DNA from 2 places in the Kitasatospora sp. UYEF31 genome. Region 2 is predicted to be linked to the other one. Evidence: predicted binding sites of a transcription regulator. Region 2 holds the regulator's gene; the other holds the start of a gene.

Region 1 (3,395 bases), on a different contig from region 2:
GGCGACGATCATCGTCGGGGCCCCCGCCACTCGGGTCAGGATCACCGTCGCGGCGTTCGGACCCGACGGCTTCACCTGGCGGCGGACCTCTTCGGGCTCCACCGCCGAGCCGCGCTTCTTGACCGTCAGGTTGCCCACGCGCCGCTCCCGCAGCAGCGCCTTGAGCTTCTTCATCCCGAACGGCAGCACGTCGGTGATCTCGTACGGGGTCGCCAACGGTGTGCGGACGAGTCGGTCGGAGGTCACGTACGCGATCGTCTCGTCGACCAGCGTGCCCTCCACGGTCTCGGCTACCTCGGCGACCAGATGCGCCCGGATCGCCGCGCCGTCCGGCTCGTAGAGGTAGCGGCGGACGGGTCCGACGGGGGCCTGGCGGGCCCGCTGGGCGGTCAGCGTGGTGCCCGTGGGCAGCAGGGTGGCCCGCAGCGGCACGGTCGCCAGGGAGCCCCACCACAGCACGGCCTCCTTCACGTCGCCGCAGTCGGACACCCACTCGGCTTCGAAGCCCTCGGGGACGGCCTCGTGCGGGATGCCCGGGGCGACCTTCGCAGCGCCGCGGGGGATCTTCCGTACGAGATCGTCAAGGAAGGACAGCGGCGGCGAGTAGGACTCCGGATCGAAGATCCGGCCGCGGGCCCCGCGCCGGGCCGGGTCCAGGAAGGCGGCGTCGCAGCCGTCGACGTCGACGGTCGTCACATCCGCCCGCACGACGGTGATCCGGCCCTGGAGGCCGAACGCCAGGGCGTTGGCGCGAGCCACCGCGCAGGACAGCGGGTCGAGATCGACCGCAAGCACGTCGATGCCCCGGCGGGCGACCGCGAGGGCGTCACCGCCGATGCCGCAGCACAGGTCGGCGAGTTTCGACACACCGGCCGCGGCGAGCCGGTCCGCCCGGTGCGCGGCCACCGACGACCTGGTGGACTGCTCGACGCCGTTGGGCGTGAAGTACATGCGGTCGGCGTCCGTGCCGAACTTCACCCTGGCCCGCTGCCGCAGCCGGGCCTGGGCCATGGCGGTGGCGACGCGGTCGGGGGCGTGGTCCCGGCGCAGCCGGGTGGCGAGGCCGATCTCTTCGCCCTGGGTGAAATCTTTGAGCGCGGCCAGCAGGCCCTGCCCCTCGTCGGTCAGCAGGGTCTGGAACGCCTCGACCGTACGGTCGTCGGCACGGTCTTCGGTGGCCACAGGACCATTCTCGCCTGTCCCCACCTGTGGTGACGGTGCGGTCCGACAGTCCCGTGGCGGCACACAGGGGAAGTCTGTCGGGCGGGTCGGGAATGCTTGATCCACCTGGTTCGTTGCCCGTAGGGAAGGCAGTCAAGACGCGCCGCGTTCTGGCACTCTGGTTGACGGAGTGCTAACCGCGTCCTAATGTCTCCACTGGCACTCTCCCCGTGAGTGTGCCAATGCGATGTGATGGTCCGGCACCCGCGACGACGGGCCTGTTCCACGTCGCCACCCAAGCCATCACCCCGTGATTCTCCGAAGGGGGAGGTCGACATGACGACCAGCACCAAGGTTGCCATCAAGCCGCTCGAGGACCGCATTGTGGTCCAGACGCTCGAAGCCGAGCAGACCACGGCCTCCGGCCTGGTTATTCCGGACACTGCCAAGGAGAAGCCCCAGGAGGGCGTCGTCCTGGCCGTCGGTCCGGGTCGCTTCGAAGACGGTCAGCGTCTTCCGCTCGACGTCAAGGTCGGTGACGTCGTTCTTTACAGCAAGTACGGCGGCACCGAGGTGAAGTACAACGGCGAGGAATACCTCGTCCTCTCGGCGCGCGACGTTCTCGCGATCATCGAGAAGTGAGTTCCTAGAACTCGGTAGTACCTGACTGCGCCCCGGTGCCCAGGCCACGGCCCGGGGACCGGGGCGCAGTTCTTTTTCACAGCTTTTCCGGGCTCGCAATACGTTGGAGCCCGGTATCAGCGAGGACGCTTTCGTACCGGTAAGGACTGATTTTCCCATGGCGAAGATCCTGCAGTTCGACGAGCACGCCCGCCGCTCCCTGGAGCGCGGTGTCAACGCGCTCGCCGACGCGGTCAAGGTGACGCTCGGCCCCAAGGGCCGCAACGTCGTCATCGACAAGAAGTTCGGCGCGCCGACCATCACCAACGATGGTGTGACCATCGCCCGTGAGATCGAGCTCACCGACCCGTACGAGAACCTTGGCGCGCAGCTCGCCAAGGAGGTCGCCACCAAGACCAACGACATCGCGGGTGACGGCACCACCACCGCGACCGTCCTGGCCCAGGCCCTCGTACGCGAAGGCCTGCGCAACGTCGCGGCCGGCGCGACCCCGACGGGTCTGAAGAAGGGCATCGACGCGGCCGTGGCCGCGGTCTCCGACGAGCTCCTCAAGACCGCCCGCGAGGTCGACGGCAAGGAAGACGTGGCCAACGTCGCCGCGCTCTCCGCGCAGGACCGCAAGATCGGCGAGCTCATCGCCGAGGCCATGGACAAGGTCGGCAAGGATGGTGTCATCACCATCGAAGAGTCGAACACCATGGGCCTCGAGCTGGAGTTCACCGAGGGCCTGCAGTTCGACAAGGGCTACCTGTCGCCGTACATGGTCACCGACCAGGAGCGCATGGAAGCGATCCTGGAAGACCCGTACATCCTGATTCACCAGGGCAAGATCGGCGCACTCGCCGACCTGCTGCCGCTGCTTGAGAAGGTCATCGGTGCCGGCGGCTCCAAGCCGCTGCTGATCGTGGCCGAGGACGTCGAGGGCGAGGCCCTGTCCACGCTCGTCGTGAACAAGATCCGCGGCACGTTCAACGCCGTCGCGGTCAAGGCCCCGGGCTTCGGCGACCGCCGCAAGGCGATGCTGGAGGACATGGCCGTGCTCACCGGCGGCCAGGTCATCGCGCCGGAGATCGGTCTCAAGCTGGAGCAGGCCGGTCTTGAGGTGCTCGGCAGTGCCCGTCGCGTGACCATCACCAAGGACGCCACCACGGTCGTCGACGGTGCCGGTTCCGCCGAGGGCATCGCGGACCGCGTCAAGCAGATCAAGTCGGAGATCGAGAACACCGACTCGGACTGGGACCGCGAGAAGCTCCAGGAGCGCCTGGCCAAGCTGGCCGGCGGCGTGTGCGTCATCCGTGTCGGCGCGGCCACCGAGGTCGAGCTCAAGGAGAAGAAGCACCGTCTTGAGGACGCCGTCTCGGCGACCCGCGCGGCCATCGAAGAGGGCATCGTCGCCGGCGGCGGCGCCGCTCTGGCGCACGCCACCTCGGTGCTCGACGACAACCTGGGTCTGTCCGGCGACGAGGCCACCGGCGTGTCGGTCGTCCGCCGCGCCATGGTCGAGCCGCTGCGCTGGATCGCGGAGAACGCGGGCCAGGAGGGCTATGTCATCGTCAACAAGGTTCAGGCGATGGACATCGGTGAGGGCTACA
Region 2 (3,395 bases):
CCGGATGTCCAGCTCCTCCTGGCCGTCCAGAGTCTGCAACGGCACCTTGGTGCCGAGCGACGCCGCGGTCATCGGCAGCTCGACGGTGCAGTGCAGGTCGTCCCCGCGGCGCTCGAACTGCTCGTGCTCGCGTTCGACGATCTCCACGTACAGGTCGCCGGGCGGGCCGCCGCCGGGGCCGACTTCGCCCTCGCCGGCCAGCTGGATGCGGGTGCCGGAGTCCACGCCCGCCGGGATCTTGACCGTGAGGGTCCGCCGGGCCCGGATGCGGCCGTCGCCGGCGCACTCGGGGCACGGGTGCGGCACCACGGTGCCGAAGCCCTGGCACTGCGGACACGGCCGCGAGGTCATGACCTGGCCGAGGAACGACCGGGTGACCTGGGAGACCTCACCGCGACCGCGACACATGTCGCAGGTCTCGGCATGGGTTCCGGGCGCCGCGCCTTCACCGTTGCACGTAGTGCAGGTGACGGCCGTGTCGACCTGGATCTCCTTGGTCGTCCCGAACGCGGCCTCTTCGAGGGTGATCTCGATGCGGATCATCGCGTCCTGGCCGCGGCGGGTCCGCGAGCGCGGTCCGCGCTGCGAGGCCTGGCCGAAGAAGGCGTCCATGATGTCGCTGAAGCCGAACCCTGCGTTGCCGAAGCCGCCGGCCCCGCCGTTCGGGCTGAGCGGGTCGCCGCCCAGGTCGTACATCTGCCGCTTCTGAGCGTCCGAGAGGACCTCGTAGGCGGCGTTGATCTCCTTGAACCGCTCCTGGGTCTTCGGATCGGGGTTGACATCCGGGTGCAGCTCGCGAGCGAGCCGACGGAATGCTTTCTTGATCTCTTCGGGGGTGGCGTCGCGCCGCACACCGAGAGTTTCGTAGTAGTCCGCTGCCACTACGACTCCGCGAGAATCTGTCCGACGTACCGTGCCACGGCGCGTACCGCTCCCATCGTTCCCGGGTAGTCCATCCTTGTCGGGCCCAGCACACCGAGTTTGGCCAGCGACTGTGCGCCGTTGCCGTACCCGGTGGAAACCACTGACGTGGCGGCCAGGCCCTCATGCATGTTCTCGTGTCCGATGCGGACCGTCATCCCCGGGTCCCCGCTCTCGCCCAGAAGCCGGAGGAGCACCACGTGCTCCTCCAGTGCTTCGAGCACCGGGCGGATGGTCATCGGGAAGTCCGGACCGAACCGTGTGAGGTTGGCCGTGCCCGCGAGCACGACTTTCTCCTCCTGCTGTTCGACGAGGGTGTCGAGCAGAGTAGCCAGCACCGAGTTCACGACCGGACGGTCCTCCGAAGTGAAGGATTCCCCTAGATCCTGCACCAAGGTGGGCACATCGGTGAAACGCCGTCCGACGACCCGGGCGTTGAGCCGGGCCCGCAGGTCGGCGAGCAGGCTTTCGCTGATGGGCGCGGGGGCGTCCATGTTGCGCTGTTCGACCCGCCCGGTGGAGGTGATGAGCACCAGCATCACCCGGGCGGGGGTCAGCGCGAGGAGTTCCACATGCCGCACAGTGGAGCGCGTCAGTGAGGGGTACTGCACCACGGCGACCTGCTGGGTCAACTGGGCCAGCAACCGGACCGTACGCCCGACGACGTCGTCGAGGTCGAGTGCGCCTTCCAGGAAGACGGAGATGGCCCGGCGTTCGGCTCCGGACAGCGGCTTGATCGTCGACAGCCGGTCGACGAACAGGCGGTAGCCCTTGTCGGTGGGCACCCGGCCTGCACTGGTGTGCGGTTGGGCGATGTAGCCCTCTTCTTCGAGGGCCGCCATGTCGTTGCGGATCGTGGCCGGGGAGACCCCGAGGTTGTGCCGGTCGGTCAGAGCCTTTGATCCGACCGGCTCTTCTGTTGCGACGTAGTCCTGCACGATGGCGCGCAGCACCGCGAGCTTGCGTTCGTCCAGCACGTGGCGCACCTCCCTCGCATCAGTCGCTTCCGCGGCCGCTTCACGGCCGTTCCGCGGGACCCGGGCGCTGGCACTCCAGGACCCGGAGTGCCAGTGTACGGCGGCCGTACGACGGACCGTACCCCGCAACCACCGTCCGGGGTAGGGCATGGTAAACCCCATGAGCGACTATCTCCGCAGGTGGGAGCAGATCGGGGCGGCACCGGGGTGTTTCCGGCGGTACGTTCCGGAGTTGATGCTGAACCTCGCTGTGGTCAGTGGGGCTGACGGGCTGACCCTGGTCGACACGAGTTCGTACGAACGGGAGACCGAGGGCTTCCTCGATGAACTCGCCGTGGAGTTCCCGGGGCTCCCCGTGACGGATCTCGTCTATACGCACGGCCACTTCGACCACTGCTACGGCGGGGCCGCCGTCGTACAGCGCTTCCCGGACGTCAGGGTGTGGGGGCACGAGGCGTTGCCGGCTTATCTGGAGCGGTTCGGTGACGAGGGGCGCGCGAGCGCGGTCCACCACGGTTTTCCGGAAGAAGAAATGACGGCCGTACGGATTACCCCACCGTCCCGCCTGGTGGCCCCGGGCCGTCCCGCACGGGTCGGCAGGTGCGTGCTGTTCGCTCTGGCCCGGGGCCACACCGGTGCCGATCTGGCCGTGCACGTGCCCGATGCGGGGCTCGTCGTCGCCGGGGACGTGATCGAGGAGGGGGCGCCGCCCGCGTACGGGCCGGACTCGTACCCGCAGGAGTGGCCGGGGACGCTGGAGCGGCTGTTCGCGGAGCTCGACGCGGGCGTCTGGCTGCCGGGGCACGGGGCCGTGGTGGACAGGGCCTTCGTGGAACGGCAGATCGACTACGTCCGCGGGGTCGCGGCGCGCCCCGTGGAGCATGACGGTTCATCGGATTAACGTCGCGCCTCATGCACGAACAGCAGGAAACACCGCAGGGCACGCCGCGCAGCAGACTGTATTCCCCCGATCTGACCCCACCGTGGAAGCGGTCCAAGCCTGCCCCGGAGGTGGAGGCCGTACCCGATCTGGTGGTGGAAGAGGCCGAGACCGGCTTCTGCGGGGCGGTGGTGCGTGTGGAGAAGAGCCCCGAAGGTTTTGTCGTCACGCTGGAGGACCGGCACGGGAAGCTGCGGGTGTTCCCGATGGAGCCCCGCGCCTTCATGGTCGACGGCGAGACGGTGACCCTGGTGCGGCCTCGGTCCGGGCCCCAGTCCGGGCCCCGTGCTGCGGGAACCGCTCCCGGCCCGGGGCCCGGCACCGGACGGCCGAGCCGACTTGTGACCACCGCCTCCGGATCGCTCGCGGTGCCCGGCGCGCGGGCCCGGGTGGCCCGCGCGGGGCGCATCTACGTGGAGGGCCGGCACGATGCCGAACTGGTCGAGCGGGTATGGGGCGACGACCTGCGGATCGAAGGCGTCGTCGTGGAGTATTTGGAGGGGATCGACGACCTTCCGGCGATCGTCGCGGAGTTCGCCCCGGGCCCGGACGCACGG

What was found. The regulator HrcA, encoded in region 2, represses chaperone genes, less so after heat shock. The targets are predictions, from matches to a motif close to TTNGCACTCNGNNNNNCNGAGTGCNAA.
Region 1: the regulator HrcA is predicted to act here: its motif matches at 1,332-1,358, upstream of groES (co-chaperone GroES).

What each region holds. Positions count from the first base shown of each region.
Region 1 covers NZ_JBXAWK010000049.1:25,905-29,299, forward strand. Annotated here, with positions in the region: gene AC0Z36_RS22160 (class I SAM-dependent methyltransferase) at 1-1,182, opposite strand, end outside; gene groES (co-chaperone GroES) at 1,498-1,803, shown strand; gene groL (chaperonin GroEL) at 1,961-3,395, shown strand, end outside.
Region 2 covers NZ_JBXAWK010000074.1:4,859-8,253, reverse strand. Annotated here, with positions in the region: gene dnaJ (molecular chaperone DnaJ) at 1-882, opposite strand, end outside; gene hrcA (heat-inducible transcriptional repressor HrcA) at 882-1,898, opposite strand; gene AC0Z36_RS26185 (MBL fold metallo-hydrolase) at 2,059-2,799, shown strand; gene AC0Z36_RS26180 (DUF3097 domain-containing protein) at 2,811-3,395, shown strand, end outside.